DNA from 3 places in the Kribbella sp. NPDC056861 genome. Region 3 is predicted to be linked to each of the others. Evidence: riboswitches for the same ligand, from Rfam matches in the RefSeq annotation. Region 3 holds a riboswitch; each other region holds the start of a gene.
The links. A riboswitch is a leader RNA that binds a small molecule or an ion and turns the genes downstream of it on or off. The one in region 3 is predicted to bind ZMP and ZTP.
Positions count from the first base shown of each region.

Region 1 (6,496 bases), on a different contig from region 3:
GCAGCAGTCCGGCGTCGAGCAGCGCGCGCATCACGACCGGGATGCCGCCGACGCGGTCGACGTCCGTCATCACGTAGCGGCCGAACGGCTTCAGGTCACCCAGGTGCGGGACCTTGTCGCCGACCCGGTTGAAGTCGTCGAGAGTGAGATCGACCTCGGCCTCGCGGGCGATCGCGAGCAGGTGCAGTACTGCGTTGGTCGAACCGCCGAGCGCCATCACCACGGCGATCGCGTTCTCGAACGCCTCCTTGGTGAGGATCTGCCGGGCCGTGATCCCCTTGGTGAGCAGGTTGACCACCGCTTCGCCGGACTTGCGCGCGAAACCGTCTCTTCTTCTGTCCACAGCAGGCGGCGCGGCCGAACCGGGCAGCGACATCCCGAGCGCCTCGGCGGCGGACGCCATCGTGTTCGCGGTGTACATGCCACCGCAGGCGCCCTCACCCGGGCAGATCGCCCGCTCGACGGCGTCGACCTCCTCACGGGTGATCAGCCCCCGCGCGCAGGCGCCGACAGCCTCGAAGGCGTCGATGATCGTGACGTCCTTGTCGCCCAGCTTGCCGGGCATGATCGAACCGGCGTACAGGAAGACGCTGGCCAGATCGAGGCGCGCGGCGGCCATCAACATGCCGGGCAGCGACTTGTCGCAGCCGGCCAGCAGCACCGAACCGTCGAGCCGCTCCGCCTCCATCACCGTCTCGACGGAGTCAGCGATGATCTCGCGGCTCACCAGCGAGTAGTGCATCCCGACATGGCCCATCGAGATGCCGTCGGAGACGCTGATCGTGCCGAACTCCAGCGGATATCCCTTGGCCGCGTGAACGCCGTCCTTGACCGCCTTCGCGAGCCGGTCGAGCGAGAGGTTGCAGGGGGTGATCTCGTTCCAGCTGGAGGCGACGCCGATCTGCGGCTTGACCCAGTCGTCGTCCCCCATCCCGACGGCGCGCAACATGCCCCGCGAGGCAGTCGCCTCCAGCCCATCGGTGACCGTGCGGCTCCGCGGCTTGATATCAGGCGTGTTCGACATACCGCTCACTGTAAGAGCGTCGGGCGAATGAGACTGGTGACCCCCTGTCCAGTACTGCGCTGAATCGCCGCTCACGCGCGCCGCGGGTGCTGCTGCGGGGTGCCGCTGCGGCGTGTTGCCATGGGGTGCTGCTGCGGCGTGCTGCTGCGGCGTGCTGCCGCGGGGTGCTGGCTGCGGCGTGCGGTCAGCTCATGTTGTTGGCGACGGCGGTCGCGAAGCCGACCAGCGGGTCACCGGTCGAGGTGGTCTGGGTATAGGCCCACGGCAGGGTTTCGATCCTGCCCCCGGTCAGCGCAGCATGCTCCATCGCGGCGCCACTGGCGCCGGTGACCTTGAGCGCGAACGCCATGGCTCCATGCGCCGCAACATCCGGAGCCTCAGCAACCCGATCGACGACCCACCACCTGTCCCGAGCGGCAAGGACGGCCTCCCGCTGGTTGCCGACCTCGCGAGTGAGACGCCGCACCTTGGCCGCGGAGCCGTCCGCCATCACGTCGAGATAGACCTCAGCAATCACATAAGCAAGAACAGCACCCAAAACCGAACCAGGCTTGGCCTTTCCAGCAACCAATTCACCAAACCCCACCAACTCACCCAGCTCAAGAACGGACCACTTCGGCGCCAGCACCTGCACCCGACCCACATGTGCCGCGAACGAATCCGGATTCCGCTCAACCGCACTGTCGAAGATGAACTCCTTCTCCAGCGACTCCTTCTGCATCCCCAACGCAGCCCACTGCAGAACCTCCCACGGCACCGCATCATCCGGCGCCGCGTCGATCGCCGCCCTCAAAGCGACGGACGCACGCTTGAGGATCTGCTGGAAAGTCGCCGCCCGCTGCCCAGACACATGTTCAGCCGCCGCACTCCTCCGCACCTCCCAAGCCTCAGCAACCAACGTCTGCCCGAGCCACAGCAACAGATCAGGATCACGCGGCCGCGCCGTAAGCCGCATCTCCAGCAACTCACTACGCCCGATCGCCGCCTGCCCCAGCCCGAACACCCGAATCGACCGAACGTCGAGACTCGCCGGCGTCTTCTTCAGCAGCACCATCCCACCGGCCAGATCCCCACGCCGAACCGCAGCGCAAGCAGCATCGAGATCCAGATCGCTCCACGCCTGATCAAGCCGCAGCTCATCGGTACTGATCACCGCTGCCGGCTTCCGTGGAGAGTGGTCCATCCCTGGATGCTAGGCGCGCTCCGTGCTCCTAAAGGCTTACGTCGACGGTCGTTGCACGTTGTTGCAGAACGCGCAGCAGCTAGGCTCGGATCAGCGTTCGCGACTGGCGAGGTGGAGCACCACCGGGGAGCGAACGTTCCGGCAAGTGAAGGCGTCGTCCGCCTGGGCGCCTCCGACTCACCCTCGGAGGCTCGCGATGCACCTGCGCTACGGAATGAACCCACATCAGCCCGCCCACGTCTCGGTGATCGGATCGCCACCCCGGTCCGGGCGACAGGCAAGCGCGTCAGAGGCAGGCCCTTTCACCGTCCGGCACGGATCGCCGTCGTACATCAACATCCTCGACGCCTTGAACGCGTGGCAACTCGTGCGAGAGGCGAGCCACGCTTTCGGCGTACCGGCTGCGGCTTCCTTCAAACACGTCTCCCCCGCAGGCGCCGCGCTGGCCGGCCCACTCGACGAGACCATCCGTACGACGTACGCGGTCGACACCGTCTCGCCGGTCACCAGCGCGTACCTCCGAGCCCGCGACGCCGACCCCAAATCGTCGTACGGAGACTTCGTCGCCGTCTCCCACCCAGTCGATCGCGACCTGGCGAATCTGCTGAAACGACTGACCTGCGACGGCATCATCGCGCCCGGCTACGACGACGGCGTGCTCGACATCCTGGCCGCGAAGAAGCGCGGCACCTTCCTGGTCCTCGAGGCCGACCCCGACTTCGAGCCTCCCGCCGAGGAGGTCCGCGAACTCTTCGGCCTCAAGCTCACCCAACACCGCGACACCGAACCCCTGACCCGCTCCCTACTCCTCCCCGACCTACCCGACTCAGCCGCGCGGGACCTCCTGCTGGGCTTGATCGTGCTCCGCTACACCCAGTCCAACTCGATCGCCTTCCTGAAAGACGGGATGACGATCGGCATCGGCGCAGGCCAGCAATCCCGCATCGACTGCACCCGCCTAGCCGGCCAGAAGGCGGATACCTGGTGGCTCCGCCGCGCAGTCACCGCAGCCGCCGCGCCCCCTGCAACCACCGCAGCCGCCGACTCCACCGAGCCCGCGTCGCCCGACTCGCACAAATCCGACCCACAGCACAACGCGGCCCCACAACTGACGACGAGCCTCCCGCTATCCGCTCGCATCAACCACCAACTGGCCGCGGTCGACCACCTCTCCGCCGACGACCGCACAACCTGGCTCGCTCAACTGACGAACGTCGCGATGGTCTCGGACGGCGCAATCCCATTCGCCGACAACGTCGAGGAAGCCCACCGCCACGGAGTACGCCACCTGGCCGAGCCCGGTGGCTCCATCCGCGCCCCCGAGGTCACCGCAGCCTGCGCAGCCCTCGGCATCACCCTCTCCCAAACCGGCATTCGCCTCTTCCACCACTAACGGACCAACACCGATTGGCAGCGAGAGCTCAAGGAAACACGATCATGAGCGCTTCGAAGCCGGTGCTTGTCCTACTGGCATGACCGATCCCGGTGGTGTCCTCGACCAACAGCAAGTCACCCGGACGGCCAACCACCGTCTCGCCACCGGTGATCACCTCGCACTCACCCGACAGCACCACGACCAGCCGCCGCCCAGCTTCCGGCTGCTCTGGATGCCCACCACCAGCGGGAGCCCGCACCACCATCGCCGTCACAGCCGGCAGCGGCGCCGAAACGCTCAACTCCCCCGGCCCAGGCACCTCAGGGCTCAACGCCGGCTCCCACGACTCGAACCGCGCTTTCCCCTCCTCATCCGCAAACAACCGTCGCAAAGTCATACCCACCCGTACGCAGCCGCCGCCCAGCCGGATCCCACCAGCCAGCCCCACATGTCCAACCCAGCCGGGCGAAAACACCCCCAGCACCACCGGCACCTGCCAGGTCAACCCATCCCAACACCACACGCCAGCAGCCCGCCATGCCGACCCACCTAGGCACCACGCCGCCGACACCCCGGCAGGTCAACCCGCCCCGGCATCACCGCCACCGAAACCCGAGCAGGACAGGCGATCCCGGCACCACCGCCCACACCCGCCCTCGACGACGCCTCCTCCCCCCTCCCCCTCAACCCCCAGCAACGCTGGGCAGGATCAGCAACTCATCGCCGTCAGCCAGCGGAGTATCAAGAGCCTTCAGATCTCGAACATTGTCATTGCCAAGAAACACATTCACATGCCGACGAAGCGCCCCCTGATCGTCAGTCAACCGCCGCCGCAACGCCGGATGCTCCACCTCCAATGCCGCGAACACCTTCCCCACAGTGACCTCGCCCGCCACCTCGACCTCCACCCGCTCCGCTCCCCCAGCGAACGGTCTGAGCACCGTCGGGAGCTTCACCGCCACGCCCATCAGTCGAGCACCGCCGCGCGCACCGTCAGTACGTCAGGAAGATGACGAGCGACCTCGGTCCAGGTGTCACCCGCATCGGCGCTCGCATAGACACACCCGTCCCGCGTGCCCACGTAGACGCCCGCCGGATCAGCTTGGTCCACGCACAGCGCGTCGCGGAGTACCGGCGCGTACGACGGAACGTCGGGCAACCCGTTCGTAAGGGCCTCCCAGGTGGAGCCCGCGTCGCGGGAACGGTAGACCCGGCACTTCGCGTCCGCGGGAATCCGGTTGCCATCGGCAATCAACGGGAAGACGTAGACCGTCTCCGGCTCGCGCGGATGCACCACGATCGGGAAGCCGAAGTCCGACGGCAGTCCGTCCGCGATCGACTTCCAGATCGCGCCGCCGTCATCGGAGCGGTAGACCCCGTGATGGTTCTGCGCGAACAGCCGCTCCGGCACGTCGGGATGCCCAGCGAGCTTGTGGACACACTGACCGAACTCGGGATCCGGGTCGGGCATGAAGTACGCCTTGATCCCGTGATTCGCCGGCTTCCACGTCTCGCCGCCGTCGACGGTCTGGTAGACCCCGCCAGTCGACATCGCCACCGACATCCGTTGCGGATCGCTGGGGTGTGGCAACACGGTGTGGATCGCCTGACCGCCGAATCCGGCGCCCCAGTCCTTGCGATGCGGGTGATCCCACAGTCCGCTCACCAGCTCGAATCGCACCCCGCCGTCGGTCGACCTCCACAGCGAGGACGGCTGCGCACCGGCGTACACGACTCCGGGTTGGTTCTCGGGCGCCGGCTGGATCTGCCAGACGCGCTCCATCGACGCGTCGGCCCCGGCCGGGAAGCCGATCGAGCCCTCCGGCGGCTCGTCCCAGGTCTGGCCGAGGTCGTCCGAGTGGAAGACAGCCGGCCCCCAGTGCTCGCTGGTGCCACCCGCGAACAGGCGTGGCCGCTCGCCACGGGTATCGATGCCGACCGAGTAGACGCCTTGCATCTCGAACGACGGCCCGTCGAGCGTCCACTTGCGGCGCTCGCTGTCACTGCGGCCGATCCAGAGCCCTTTCTTGGTCCCGATCAGCAGTACGGTCTCGGACATCTTTGTCCTCCTTCGAGCGCGGTGGGTCCACGCGCTGGATCCGGTTAGCGGGAAGGCCCCGCGACGACGTTGATCAGCGGTACGCCGGTGGCGTACCGCTCGAGTTGGGCGCGGACCAACCGGGCGACCCGCGGCGCGAACGCCGTCGACGCGCCCCCGCGGTGCGGGTTGATCAGCACATTCGGAGCCGACCACAGCGGATGCCCGGCAGGCAACGGCTCGGGGTCGGTGACATCGAGCGCGGCGCGGATCCGCTCGCTGGTCAGCTCGGCCAGCAGCGCGTCCGTGTCCACGATGACGCCGCGCGCGATGTTCACGAGCAGCGCGCCGTCCTTGAGTTGCGCCAGGAACTTCGCATCGACCATCCCCCGCGTCTCGTCGGTGGCCGGCGTCAGCAGCACGACCACGTCAGCACGTGGCAGCAGCTCGGGCAGCTCCGTGATCGGGTGCACCCCATCCCGCGCCCGCCGGGCCACTCGGATGATCTCGCACTCGAACCCGTCCAGCCGACGCTCCAGCGCCTCCCCGATCGAGCCGTAGCCGACGATCAGCACGGTCCGGTCGGCCAGCGAGTCATCGAATTCCTGGTAGGTCGACGGCCAGACCCCGCGTTCCTGGTTCTTCACCGCCTGTGGCAACCGCCGGTACGACGCCAGGATCAGCCCAACCGCCAGCTCAGCCGTCGACGCGTCGTGCACACCCCGCGCGTTGCACAAGGTGACTCCGTCGCGCAGATGCGGCAGCAGGTTCTCGAAGCCGGCCGTCTGGGTTTGCACGACCTTGAGCGCAGGCATCTCGGCGACCACCTCGATCGCCTCGGACGACCCCATGTAGTCCGGCACGTAGAACTCGACC
Region 1 is NZ_JBFBNQ010000008.1:293,548-300,043, reverse strand. It holds gene ilvD (dihydroxy-acid dehydratase) at 1-1,024, opposite strand, end outside; gene AB0P21_RS35680 (hypothetical protein) at 1,209-2,207, opposite strand; ZMP/ZTP riboswitch at 2,297-2,382, shown strand; gene AB0P21_RS35675 (phosphoribosylaminoimidazolecarboxamide formyltransferase) at 2,404-3,600, shown strand; gene AB0P21_RS35670 (cupin domain-containing protein) at 3,629-3,913, opposite strand; gene AB0P21_RS35665 (ubiquitin-like small modifier protein 1) at 4,266-4,550, opposite strand; gene AB0P21_RS35660 (exo-alpha-sialidase) at 4,550-5,641, opposite strand; gene AB0P21_RS35655 (2-hydroxyacid dehydrogenase) at 5,686-6,496, opposite strand, start outside.
Region 1: another riboswitch for ZMP and ZTP. It lies ahead of AB0P21_RS35675 (phosphoribosylaminoimidazolecarboxamide formyltransferase); the one in region 3 lies ahead of AB0P21_RS00510 (bifunctional 5,10-methylenetetrahydrofolate dehydrogenase/5,10-methenyltetrahydrofolate cyclohydrolase).

Region 2 (6,496 bases), 160 kb from region 3:
GCTGATGGAGAAGGCCGTCGGTTTCGGCCTCCAAGCAGCACCGTGGACCAGTGACCAACAGTCACCGCACCTGACCCGCGCGGCCGGCTTCTACGTCTGGTCCCAGGTCGAGCCGGGCCACGGCTGCCCGATCTCCATGACGTACGCCGCCGTGCCGGCTCTCCGCGCGGACAAGAAGCTCGCCGACGAGTGGATCCCGCGCCTCGCCGCTTCGCAGTACGACCCGCGCCGGCTGCCCGCCGCCGAGAAGGCCGGCGCGCTGGCCGGGATGGGGATGACGGAGAAGCAGGGCGGCTCCGACGTACGGGCCAACCTGACCACCGCCACGCCGACCGGCAGCGACGGCGAGTACAGGCTCACCGGGCACAAGTGGTTCTGCTCCGCGCCGCAGGTCGATGTGTTTCTCGTCCTGGCCCAAGCAGCGGACGGCCTGACCTGCTTCGTCGTCCCGCGGGTCCTTGCCGACGGCAAGCGGAACGTGTTCGCCCTGCAGCGGCTGAAGGACAAGCTCGGCAACCGGTCCAACGCGTCCAGCGAGGTCGAGTTCACCGACACGGTCGGCTTTCGGCTCGGTGACGAGGGTGCCGGCGTCCGGACGATCATCGAGATGGTCGCCGCCACCCGGCTCGACTGCGTGCTCGGCTCGGCAGCGTTGATGCGCCGGGCGCTGGTCGAGGCGACCTGGCACACGGCGCACCGCAGCGCGTTCGGCAGCCTGCTGAAGGACAAGCCCGCGATGCAGAACGTGCTCGCGGATCTCGCCATCGAGAGCGAGGCAGCAACCGCTCTCTCGATGCGGCTCGCCGCGGCCGTCGACGCCTCGCTGGCAGGCGACGAGCAGGCCGCCGCATTCCGCCGGATCGCGTTGCCGCTGGCCAAGTTCTGGGTCTGCAAGCGCACGTCGTTCCTGGTCGCCGAGGCGCTGGAGTGCCTTGGCGGCAACGGGTACGTCGAAGAGAGCGGTCTCCCATTGCTGTTCCGCGAGTCGCCGCTGAACTCGATCTGGGAAGGCTCCGGCACGGTCAATGCCCTCGACGTACTGCGTGCGCTCCGGCGCCCCGAGTCGCTCGAAGCCTGGCTGCTCGAGGTCGGCGCGGCGCGAGGTGCCGACCATCGGCTGGACGCTGCAGTCACCGACGTACTGGAAGCGCTCTCTGACCTCGCAGGCGCCGAAGCAGGTGCTCGCCGACTCGCTGCCCGGATGGCCGCGTGTCTGCAGGCATCGCTGCTGGTGCGGCACTCGACGCCCGAGGTGGCCGACGCGTTCGTCGCGTCCCGGCTGGCCGGCGACTGGGGTGGCGTGTTCGGCACGCTGCCGCGCACCACGCCGTACGGTCCGATCATCGACCGTGTCCTCTAGCGCGGCGCTCCACACGCTAGGGTTACCGGGTCGCGACTGGCGCTGAGGTGGGATCGACCACCGGGGAGCGAAAAGACCGTTGGCACCGTGCGCCTGGGTGCCGCGACCTTGTCACAGGTGAACCCTGTGCGACCTCAGGAGAGAGACGAAGATGACTCAACCCTTCGACGCCGCCGCCGCGTCGGCCGCGTACCGCAACGCGCTCGAGGTGATCGGTGCGGTCGAACCCACCATCGCCGGCGCGATCAAGGCCGAGCTGGCCGACCAGCGCTCCTCGCTGAAGCTGATCGCGAGTGAGAACTACGCCTCCCCCGCGACCTTGCTGACGATGGGCAACTGGCTCTCGGACAAGTACGCCGAGGGCACCGTCGGGCACCGGTTCTACGCCGGCTGCCAGAACGTCGACACCGTCGAGCAGACCGCGGCCGAGCACGCGAAAGCGCTCTTCGGCGCGCCGCACGCCTACGTCCAGCCGCACTCCGGCATCGACGCCAACCTGGTCGCCTTCTGGGCGATCCTGGCGCACCGGATCGAGTCGCCCGCGCTGGCCGAGGTCGGCGCCAAGCACGTCAACGACCTGTCCGACGAGGACTGGGGCAAGCTGCGCAAGGCGCTCGGCGACCAGAAGATGCTCGGCATGTCGCTGGACGCCGGCGGTCACCTGACGCACGGTTTCCGGCCGAACATCTCCGGCAAGATGTTCCACCAGAGCTCGTACGGTACCGACCCGGAGACGGGCCTGCTGGACTACGACAAGGTCGCCGCGACGGCCCGTGAGTTCAAGCCGCTGATCCTGATCGCCGGCTACTCGGCGTACCCGCGCAAGGTCGACTTCGCCAAGATGCGCGAGATCGCCGACGAGGTCGGCGCCACCTTGATGGTCGACATGGCGCACTTCGCCGGACTCGTGGCCGGCAAGGTGTTCACCGGCGACTTCGACCCGGTCCCGCACGCGCACGTCACCACCACCACCACCCACAAGTCGCTCCGCGGCCCGCGCGGCGGCATGGTGCTGTGCCAGCCGGAGTACGCCGACGCCGTCGACCGCGGCTGCCCGATGGTCCTCGGCGGCCCGCTCAGCCAGGTGATGGCGGCCAAGGCCGTCGCCCTGGCCGAGGCACGTCAGCCGTCCTTCCAGACCTACGCGCAGAACGTCGCCGACAACGCCGTCACGCTGGCCGAGGGCCTGATGAAGCGTGGCGTCAAGCTGGTCACGGACGGCACCGAGAACCACCTGGTCCTGCTCGACGTCTCGTCCTACGGCATCACCGGCCGCCAGGCCGAGTCGGCACTGCTCGACGCCGGTATCGTCACCAACCGCAACGCGGTCCCGCGCGACCCGAACGGCGCCTGGTACACCTCCGGCGTCCGGATCGGTACGCCAGCGCTGACCACCCGCGGCTTCGGCGGCGACGAGTTCGACAAGGTCGCTGAGCTGATGGTGGACGTGCTGTCCAGCGTCACCCCGACGTCGACCTCGACCGGCGCCGCATCCAAGGCGAAGTACGTGCTTGCTGACGGCGTGGCCGACAAGGTCCGCGCTGCTTCCGCAGAACTGCTCGACAAGCACCCGCTGTACCCAGGCCTCGACCTGAACTGAGGTATCAAGACAGCACCCGTCCCTTGGGCGGGTGCTGTTCTCATGCCCGGCAGGTCAACGGTTTGCCGTTGTTGTAGGTGACCATGTCCCGGAAGGCGCCCGGCACGTCGATGGGCGCTCCCGGCGCAGCGCCTCGCACCTCCGCATAGGCGCGGTGGAGATTGCCGACGATTCGCTCCGGTTCGCTCCAGCCGGCGTACTCGCCCAGGTCTGTTTCGCGAGCGGCGTCGAGTGCGGACAGGCCGGCGTCAATCCCGCGGGAAGCCAGGTCCTGGACGAAGCGCAAGTAGCCGAGGGTCGCGGAGATTGTTTCGGGGCCGCAGAGCGGGCCGTGGCCGGGAACGATCGTCCGGGCGCCGAGTGGGGCGATCACCTCGGTGAGGACGGCGATGGCGCCGGCGATCGAGCCGGACAGCAGGAACGGGGTACCACCCGCGAAGAGCAGGTCGCCCGCGTAGAGGATCGATCGGTCCGGGATCCAGAGGATCGAGTCGTTCGTGGTGTGGGCGGGGGTGCCAACGTGGCGGACCTCGCAGCGGAGGTCGTCGACCCACAGGGTGATGCCGTCGGTGTAGGTCAGGAACGGTGGCGCTGAGGGGAGGTCGCCTTCGGCTACCGATTCGAAGATGCCCTCCAGCGGTGGCAGGGTCCGGGCGGTGAGCAGGTCGGCGCGGGTGCGTTCGTGGGCGACGATCGTCGCGCCGGGGAACCAGCCGTTGCCCGCGGTGTGATCGGGATGGCTGTGGGTGTTGAGCAAGGTGTGGATCGGATCGCGGCTGAGGCCGGCGACGGTGTCGACGAAGGCGCGGGTACGCCGTTCGGTCGAGCAGGAGTCGATCGCGACCACGCCGTTGGAGCCCACCAGGAAGCCGGTGTTGTTGATCATCCAGCTGCCATCAGGCTGGATGTAGGCGAACAGGCCGCCGCCGAGGTCTTCGACGTGTGGCTCAGCGGTCGGGCGGGTGGTCATCCGGCAACTCCGATCAGCGGTAGGAGAGAACTCACGGACGAGCGCGTGGACGCCGCCGGGCCGGGGCGATCGGCCGGGATTCCTGCCCCTCGACGATCGTGTTGGTGATCGTCCCGATGCCCTCCACCGTCATCGTCACGACATCACCGGGCACCAGGGCCGGCGGGTCACCGGCACTGCCTCGCCCCCACAGCTCGGCCAGGCATCCGCCGTTGCCGCATGTGCCGGATCCCAGTACGTCGCCGGGCCGGACCTCCGCGTCGAGGGACGCATAGGCGACCAGCTCCTCGAACGGCCACCCCATGTTGGAGAGCAGGTCCCGGCCGATCTCGCGCCCGTTCACCTCGACCGTCATCGCGAGCCGCAGGAACCCGTCCGCGTCGCGATACGGCTCCAGTTCGTCCGCGGTGACCAGAACCGGCCCGAGTGTCGAGGCGAAGTCCTTGCCCTTGCACGGCCCGAGGTTGACCTTCATCTCCCGGAACTGGAGATCGCGAGCGGACCAGTCGTTGAAGATCGTGTACCCCGCGATGTGCTCGCGCGCCTGTTCGGCCGACAGATCGCGACTCGCGGTACCGATCACCGCCGCGACCTCCAGCTCGAAGTCGAGCAACCGGCACCCCGCCGGTACCGCGACCTCGGCCCCCGATCCAACCAGGGCGTACGGATTGGTGAAATAGAAGGTCGGCGCCGCGAACCACTCCGGTGGCACCACCGCATTGCCCGCGGCAACCATGCCCTCGACATGTTCTTCGAACGCGACGAAGTCCCGCACCGTCGGAGCCTCCACCGGCGGCAGCAGACGCACCTCGGCCAACGCGACGGTGTCACCGCGCTCGCGGGCCGCAGCGCCGGCGTCGTACAGCGTGCCCGACCGGAGCAGGTCGACGACCGTAGTACCGGCGGGGAATCGGTACAGCTCCGCGCCGACGACCACGCCGCTCCGGATATCAGTGCCATCGGCAACAGTTGCGACGCGCATCAGACCGGCGGGGCCAGGAACAGACCCTTGTCCGGGTCGTTGAAGGACTTCTTGGCCACGAACTCGTCCATCCTGTTCGCGGTTCCCCACTGGTCGGAGACCTCGGGGTCGGTGAAGTCGTGCAGGCTCGGATGCCAGGTGTCCTCGTCGAGCCGCTCGAGCTCGGTGGTGTACTCGACCGTGTTGCCCAGCGGGTCGAGGAAGTAGGAGAAGGTGTTGTTCCCCGCCTTGTGCCGGCCCGGCCCCCACAGCTTCTCGACACCGGCCCGCATCAGCCGTCCGGAGCCACGCATGTACTCGTCGATCCCCCGCAACTCGAACGAAGCGTGGTGCAGCGAGGGATGCGGGCAGCGCGCGACGGCGAAGCTGTGGTGCCAGTCGTTGCAGCGCAGGAACCACATCATGTTGCCCATGTGCGGATGAGTCAGTACGTCGGACAGCCCGAAACCCAGGTGACGCTGATAGAACGCGACCGTGCCTTCCGGGTCGGCGGAGTTCACCACGACATGCGAGAGCCTGACCGGGATGGACTCGCGCTCCTCGATCTTGCGGTGCGTCCGGAACTCCACGTCGGCCGAGACCTCGACCGTACGGCCCTCGTTGTCGAAGAACCGGAACCCGTAGCCGCCACCCGGTGTGCTCACGGCGCTTGGCTCGGAGACGAGCGGGACGCCGTCGCGCGCCAGCGTCATGGCGAGCGTGTCCACATCGGCAGGGGTGGCGGCACCGAAGGCGATCAGGTCGATCCGCTTGTCGGTGGTCTGACGCAGCCGTACGACGTACTGCTCGGGTGAGCCTTCGGCGGCGAGGAACGAGAGCCCGGAGTCGTTGTGGACCTCGGTCAGCCCCCACAGGCCGGTGTAGAAGTTTCGCTCGGTAGCGAGGTCCTCCACCCCGAGATCGACGTGGCGCAGGTGGGTGATCAGGCGGCGTACGGGCGCGGTCATGCGGACTCCTCGGTCAGGGCTGGGGCTAGGCCGAGCAACTCGGCGTTCCCGGTGCGGATGGCGTACTGGTCGGCGTCGGACAGACCGGCCGCGACGAGCCGTGCCACTGGGTCGACGACGCCCATGTCGAACGGGTGATCGGAGCCCAGCACCACCCGGTCGGGGCCAACAGCCGTGACCAGCGCGCGGAGCGCCTCGGGGGTGTGGACCAGCGAGTCGAACCACAGCCGTCGCAGATAGCTGCTCGGGAGTTCGGCACAACCACGCGCCTCCGGCCGGACCTGCCAGGCGTGGTCGGATCGGCCGAGAAAGGTGGGCAGGTAGCCGCCGCCGTGGGCCGCGATGATCCGCAGCCCTGGGTGCCGGTCGAGCACTCCGGCGAAGATCAGGTGGGACAGCGCCACGGCGTTCTCGACCGGTTGACCAACCGTGTTGGAAAGATAGAACCGGTCGAGCCGTTCGTCGAGCGAGCAGCCGAACGGATGCAGGAACACGATCGCGCCGGTCGCGGCAGCACGCGCCCAAAACGGTTCGAGCCTAGCGTCGGAAAGCTCGATCCCTGGCGCGAAAGACGAGATCTCCACCCCACGCAGGCCCAGCCCGAGCGCGTCGTCCAGGGCGGACGCACACAGGTCCG
Region 2 is NZ_JBFBNQ010000001.1:255,921-262,416, reverse strand. It holds gene AB0P21_RS01105 (acyl-CoA dehydrogenase family protein) at 1-1,360, shown strand, start outside; ZMP/ZTP riboswitch at 1,383-1,466, shown strand; gene AB0P21_RS01100 (glycine hydroxymethyltransferase) at 1,512-2,960, shown strand; gene AB0P21_RS01095 (MBL fold metallo-hydrolase) at 3,001-3,930, opposite strand; gene AB0P21_RS01090 (fumarylacetoacetate hydrolase family protein) at 3,962-4,912, opposite strand; gene AB0P21_RS01085 (VOC family protein) at 4,912-5,859, opposite strand; gene AB0P21_RS01080 (amidohydrolase family protein) at 5,856-6,496, opposite strand, start outside.
Region 2: another riboswitch for ZMP and ZTP. It lies ahead of AB0P21_RS01100 (glycine hydroxymethyltransferase); the one in region 3 lies ahead of AB0P21_RS00510 (bifunctional 5,10-methylenetetrahydrofolate dehydrogenase/5,10-methenyltetrahydrofolate cyclohydrolase).

Region 3 (6,496 bases):
TGCTGACCTCGAGCCAGGTGGTCAACGGCTACGCGCAGACGCAGCCGCTGGCGCGCAAGACGCGATGGGACTTCGACGAGGAGCACCCGTTACGCGACGCGCGCGGCTTCGACCTGAGCCGGGAGGTGGCGGACTCCAGCCAGCTCACCGACGAGGAGACCGGGCTGGCAAACGTCATCCTGACCAACGGCGCCCGGTTGTACGTCGACCACGCCCACCCGGAGTACTCCGCGCCGGAGTGCACCAACCCCCGCGACGTGGTGGTCTGGGACAAGGCCGGCGAGCTGGTGATCATGGAGGGCGCCCGGCAGGCCCGGCAGATCCCCGGCGCGCCGCAGCTGAACCTGTACAAGAACAACACCGACAACAAGGGCGCGTCGTACGGCTCGCACGAGAACTACCTGATGCGCCGGTCCACGCCGTTCGCGTCGATCGTGCGGCACCTGACCCCGTTCTTCGTCAGCCGCCAGGTGGTCACCGGGGCCGGCCGGGTCGGGATCGGCCAGGACGGCAGCACGAACGGCTTCCAGATCAGCCAGCGGGCCGACTACTTCGAGGTCGAGGTCGGCCTGGAGACCACGCTGAAGCGGCCGATCATCAACACCCGTGACGAGCCGCACGCGAACCCGGACCGGTACCGCCGGCTGCACGTGATCATCGGCGACGCGAACCTGGCCGAGATCTCGACCTACCTGAAGGTCGGCACCACCTCGCTGGTGCTGGCGATGATCGAGGACGGCTGGCTGACCGACGACCTGTCCGTCGACCGGCCGGTGATGGCGCTGCACGAGATCAGCCACGACCCGACCTGCACGCACCTGATGACGCTCAAGGACGGCCGCAAGATCACCGCGATCCAGCTCCAGGTGGAGTATCTGGAGCAGGCCCGCAAGTACGTCGAGGACAAGTACGGCGACGACGCCGACCGGCAGACCAAGGACGTGCTGCACCGCTGGGAGAGCGTGCTGGACCAGCTCGCGATCGACCCGATGCAGCTGTCCGACCAGCTCGACTGGGTCGCGAAGTACAAGCTGCTGCAGTCCTACCGCGACCGCGACGGGCTGGAGTGGGACGACCCGAAGCTGCACCTGGTCGACCTGCAGTACGCCGACCTGCGCCCGGACAAGGGGCTGTACTACAAGCTGGTCAAGTCCGGCCGGATGCAGCGCCTGGTCAGCGACGAGGAGATCCGGATGGCCGTCTCGCATCCGCCGACCGACACCCGCGCCTACTTCCGCGGCCGCTGCATGCAGCAGTACGCCGGTCAGGTCGCGGCCGCCTCCTGGGACTCGGTGATCTTCGACCTCCCGGGCCGTGAATCGCTTCAACGCATCCCGACCCTGGACCCGCTGCGCGGTACGAAAGCCCACGTCGGAGCGTTGCTCGACCAGTGCGACACCGCGAGTGACCTGGTTCGCACCATTACTGGGGGTGCTGCCGGGTAGGGTCGTTCGTAGAGAGCCGGTTGGGCGGTTCTCCACTGCGGTTCTAGGAGGTGTGTGCCATGGCGAAAGACGGCGGACAGCAGCACAAGCAGCCGAAGCGCTCGTCGACCGAAGAAGAGGTCACCGAGGTCAAGTCCGGTGAGGACGTGGCCGAGCGCAAGGAACGGCTCGACGACGACGTCGACTCGATCCTGGACGAGATCGACGAGGTGCTGGAGGAGAACGCGGAAGAGTTCGTCCGCGGCTTCGTGCAAAAGGGTGGGGAGTGAACCGCTAGATGACATTCGATGCCTCCGGCCGGTTGCCGGAAGCCTTCCTGACCCCAGGTGGCTCGTCCTTCATGGACTTCCTGGCCGGGCACGCGCCCGACCTGTTGCCCGGACGACGCGACCTGGGGGTGGGTGACTTCGGCAAGGACGTCCCGCACGGTACGACGATCGTCGCCGCCACCTTCGACGGTGGCGTGGTGATGGCCGGCGACCGGCGCGCCACGATGGGCAACATCATCGCCCAGCGCGACATCGAGAAGGTGTTTCCGGCCGACGAGTACTCCTGCGTGGCCTTCGCCGGTACGGCGGGCCTCGGGATCGAGATGGTGCGGCTGTTCCAGGTCGAGCTGGAGCACTACGAGAAGCTCGAGGGCACCACGCTCAGCCTCGACGGCAAGGCCAGCCGGCTGACCGCGCTGATCCGCGGCAACCTGCCGATGGCGATGCAGGGCCTGACCGTGGTGCCGCTGTTCGCGGGCTACGACCAGGACATCAAGGGCGGCCGGATCTTCTCCTACGACCCGACCGGCGGGCGGTACGAGGAGCGCGCCTTCCACAGCGTCGGCTCCGGCTCGCTGTTCGCCCGGGGCGCGCTGAAGAAGCTCTACCGCGAGGACCTGACCGAGACCGAGACCGTCACGGTGGCGATCCAGTCCCTGGTCGACGCCGCCGACGACGACTCGGCGACCGGTGGTCCGGACATGCTGCGGCGGATCTTCCCGGTGATCGGTGTGGTCACCGCCGACGGCTACCGGCGGCTGCCGGCCGAGGAGGTCGGCGAGCTGGTCGACACCGTCATGGCGGCCCGGCAAGTGCGTCCCGACGGCCCGGCCGCGCCCCTCACCTGACCACCATCGACTGATAGAGGACGACACCCTAGATGAGTACGCCGTTCTACGTCTCGCCCGAACAGTTGATGCGGGACCGGGCCGACTTCGCCCGCAAGGGCATCGCGAAGGGTCGCAGCGCGATCGCCCTGCAGTATGCCGACGGCATCCTGTTCGTGGCGGAGAACCGGTCCCCGGCCCTGCACAAGGTGGCCGAGATCTACGACCGGCTGGCCTTCGCCGCGGTCGGTCGCTACAACGAGTTCGAGAACCTGCGGATCGCCGGTGTGCGGCTGGCCGACATGCGGGGGTACTCCTACGACCGGCGCGACGTCACCGGCCGGGCGCTGGCCAACGCCTACGCCCAGACCCTCGGCGCGATCTTCTCCTCCGGTGGTGAGAAGCCGCTCGAGGTCGAGATCCTGGTCGCCGAGGTCGGCGCCAGCACCGCCGAGGACACGATCTACCGGCTCACTTACGACGGCTCGATCGCGGACGTCCGCGGTTACGCCGTGATGGGCGGCCCGGCCGAGCAGGTCGCGGAGTACGTCGGTGAGCACTACTCCGAGGGCATCTCGCTGGCGGGCGCGCTGCGCCTGGCGGTGGACGCGCTCGGGCACGAGGGCACCGAGGTACGCCAGTTGGAGCCGGATCAGATCGAGGTCGCCATCCTCGACCGGACCCGCACCCAGGTGCGCAAGTTCAAGCGGATCTCGGATGAGACGCTGGCCCGGATCCTGGCCGAGTCGCGCCCGGACACCTCTCCGGCCGGTAATGCCGAGCCGGCGACGCACGCCGAGTCGGCCCAGCCGGTCAACGGTGGCAGCTACGAGAGCGACTCCGCCGACGACGCCCCGGTGGCGCCGCCGGCTGAGGACGACACTCCGATCGCCCCGCCGGAAAACCCGGACACCGACCGCCCGCTGTGACGAGTTCTTCGCCGTCCGCCCCAGATACTTCTGGGGCGGACGGCGTTCGTCCAGGTGACCCTGAGCCGTGGGTCCTGCTCGACGAGGAGCCGGGGTACGACGGGTTTCTCACCGTGCGGAAGCGGCGCTACCGGATGCCGAACGGGCAGGAAGCCGACTGGGATGTCTTCGGCCCAGCACTCAACGCAGGGGTCAGCGGCGGTGTTGCCGTGCTCCCGCTGACGCCTGACGGCAAGATCGTGGTCGTGCGGATGTTCCGGGCCGGCCCCGACCAGGTGGTGACCAACCTCCCCGGCGGGCTGATCGACCCGGGCGAGGAACCGGCCGACGCGGGTCGCCGGGAGTTGGAAGAGGAGACCGGCTACACCTGCGAGTCGATCGAGATCGTGGGATGGATGTGGTCCGGCGCGTCCTCCGTCTACCGCAAGCACGTCGCGGTCGCCCGCGGCTGCCGGCCGGACGGCAAGCAGTCGCTCGACGAGTTCGAGGACTGTGTGCCGGCCGAGCTGACCATCGCCGAGTTCCTGGCCGATCTCCGCACCCCGGGGACGATGACCGGCACCGACGCGGCGTACTTCGCCCTGGATCACGCCGGTCTGCTCTAGCAAACCAGTTGCTCAGCACCAGGCGAGGTCCGAGGATGTCCGCGTGCTGACTGACCGCTGGCCGTTGCGCAACCTTCGCCTCACCACCGAGCGACTCGTCCTGCGCCAACCGGCCGAGGACGAACTGGCGGAGCTGGCCGACCTCGCCGCGGCTGGCGTGCACAAGCCTGGCGAGCGCCCGTTCCTCACTCCCTGGACGGATCTCGAGCCGGCCGAGCGGGCGCAGTACGTGCTGCAGCAACACTGGAACCGCCTCGGCGCGTGGTCGCCGGACAACTGGGCGCTGGAGCTGGCCGTGTTCCGCGACGACCTGCCGATCGGGTTGGTCACGCTGAAGGCCCGCGAATTCGCAGTACTGCGGGAAGTGCGCACCGAGTCCTGGCTGGGTCTGGCTCATCACGGCAAGGGCTACGGCACCGAAGCCCGTACTGCGCTGCTGCACCTCGCCTTCGCGCAGCTCGGAGCCGAGGCGGCGCTGTCGGAGGTGTTCCAGGACAACCACGGTTCGCAGGCGGTCTCTCGCAAGCTCGGTTATCAGCCCGACGGCATCTCCCGCGACGTGTTGCACGGAGAAGTGGTGATCTCGGACCGTCTGCGACTCACCCTCGCCGACTGGCGGCCGCGCGCAGTACGGGTCGAGGGGCTGGAGCAGTGCAGGGAGTCTTTCGGCGGGCAGTAAACTGCTCGACGGACCGCGACTGGCGTTGAGGTGGATGACCACCGGGGAACGGTCTGCCGCATCGAGTCGGCCGAGCCGCGCGCCTGGGCATTCAGACTTCTGTCCAGAGGAGTACGCGTGAGTGCCAAACTGATGATCGGGACCGACCTGGCCGCCGAGATGGTGACCAAGGCGGGGGAGCGGGCCAAGAAGCTGTACGACGAGACCGGCGTCCAGCCCTGTCTCGCGACGGTGCTGGTCGGGGACGACCCGGCCTCGGCCACCTACGTCCGGATGAAGCAGAACCGGAGCAAGAAGGCCGGCATCGGCTCGCGCAGTGTCGTGCTGCCCGCCGAGACGACCACCGAAGAACTGGTTGCCGAACTACACAAACTTTCCAACGATCCTGAGGTGCACGGCATCCTGCTGCAGCACCCGGTCCCGGCGCAGATCGACGAGCGGGCCGCGTTCGAGGCGATCGCTCCGGCCAAGGACGTCGACGGCGTGACGATGCACGGCTTCGCCGCGATGGCGTTCGGTGAGCCCGGCTTCGTCTCCTGTACGCCGGGTGGCATCCTCCGGTTGCTGCAGGCGTACGACGTACCGCTGGAAGGCGCGCACGCGGTCGTGATCGGCCGCAGCCCGATCCTCGGCAAGCCAGCCGGGATGTTGCTGCTGGCATCGAACGCGACCGTCACCTACACCCACTCCAAGACCCGCGACCTGGCCTCGATCGTCAGGACGGCGGACATCGTCGTCGCCGCGGTCGGCCGGGCGAACTTCGTCCGCGGCGACTGGCTGAAGCCGGGCGTCGTCGTGATCGATGCCGGATACAACGAAGGCAACGTCGGCGACGTGCACTTCGAGGAGGCCTCACAGGTGGCGAGCCTGATCACGCCGGTTCCTGGCGGGGTCGGGCCGATGACCATCGCGCTGCTGCTGGAGCAGACCGTCGAGGCCGCGGAATCCGAGACGGTCGCGCATCCGGTGGACGTTCTGTCCTAGTGTTGAGACAGCAACACCATCGATCGAGGAGGCAGTAGCTGTGGCGGTACGGGCGATCCGGGGTGCCACCCAGCTCGAGGTGGACGAGCGCGAGCATCTGCTCGAGCGGTCCGCCGAGCTGGTCAGGGCCGTGCTGGAGGCCAACGAGCTGGAGTCGGAGGACCTGATCAGCATCCTGTTCACCGTCACGCCCGATCTGCGGTCGGAGTTTCCGGCGGTGGCCGGGCGGCAGGTCGGCCTGACCGACGTACCGCTGATGTGCATGCAGGAGATCAACGTCCCGCACGCGTTGCCGCGAGTGGTCCGGATGATGGTGCACGCGGACTCGCCGCGGTCGCGGGAGAAGATCCAGCACGTCTACCTGCACGGCGCCGTCAGCCTGCGCCCCGACCTGACCGGCGCCCAGTGACCGAGCTGCGCGGCCCGGTGCGGATCGTCGGCACCGGCCTGATCGGTACGTCGATCGGTCTCGCGCTGAGCCGGCTCGGGGTCGTGGTCGAGCTGGTGGACGCCAGCCCCGACAACGCCCTGATGGCCGAGCGGATCGGGGCCGGTTCGCGGCTGGTCCAGATCGAGCCGCAACTGGTCGTCGTCGCCGTCCCGCCGGACCACGTCGGGGCGGTGATCGTCGAGCAGCTCCAGCAAACCGACGCGATCGTCACCGATGCCGCCAGCGTGAAGGGCAAGCCGCTCTTCGACGCACGTGCCCTGGTCGCCAAGCCCGAAGACCTCGCCCGGTACGTCGGCAGCCACCCGAT
Region 3 is NZ_JBFBNQ010000001.1:96,905-103,400, forward strand. It holds gene dop (depupylase/deamidase Dop) at 1-1,445, shown strand, start outside; gene AB0P21_RS00485 (ubiquitin-like protein Pup) at 1,505-1,714, shown strand; gene prcB (proteasome subunit beta) at 1,723-2,562, shown strand; gene prcA (proteasome subunit alpha) at 2,595-3,470, shown strand; gene AB0P21_RS00500 (NUDIX hydrolase) at 3,467-4,075, shown strand; gene AB0P21_RS00505 (GNAT family protein) at 4,119-4,754, shown strand; ZMP/ZTP riboswitch at 4,760-4,850, shown strand; gene AB0P21_RS00510 (bifunctional 5,10-methylenetetrahydrofolate dehydrogenase/5,10-methenyltetrahydrofolate cyclohydrolase) at 4,872-5,738, shown strand; gene aroH (chorismate mutase) at 5,779-6,147, shown strand; gene AB0P21_RS00520 (prephenate dehydrogenase) at 6,144-6,496, shown strand, end outside.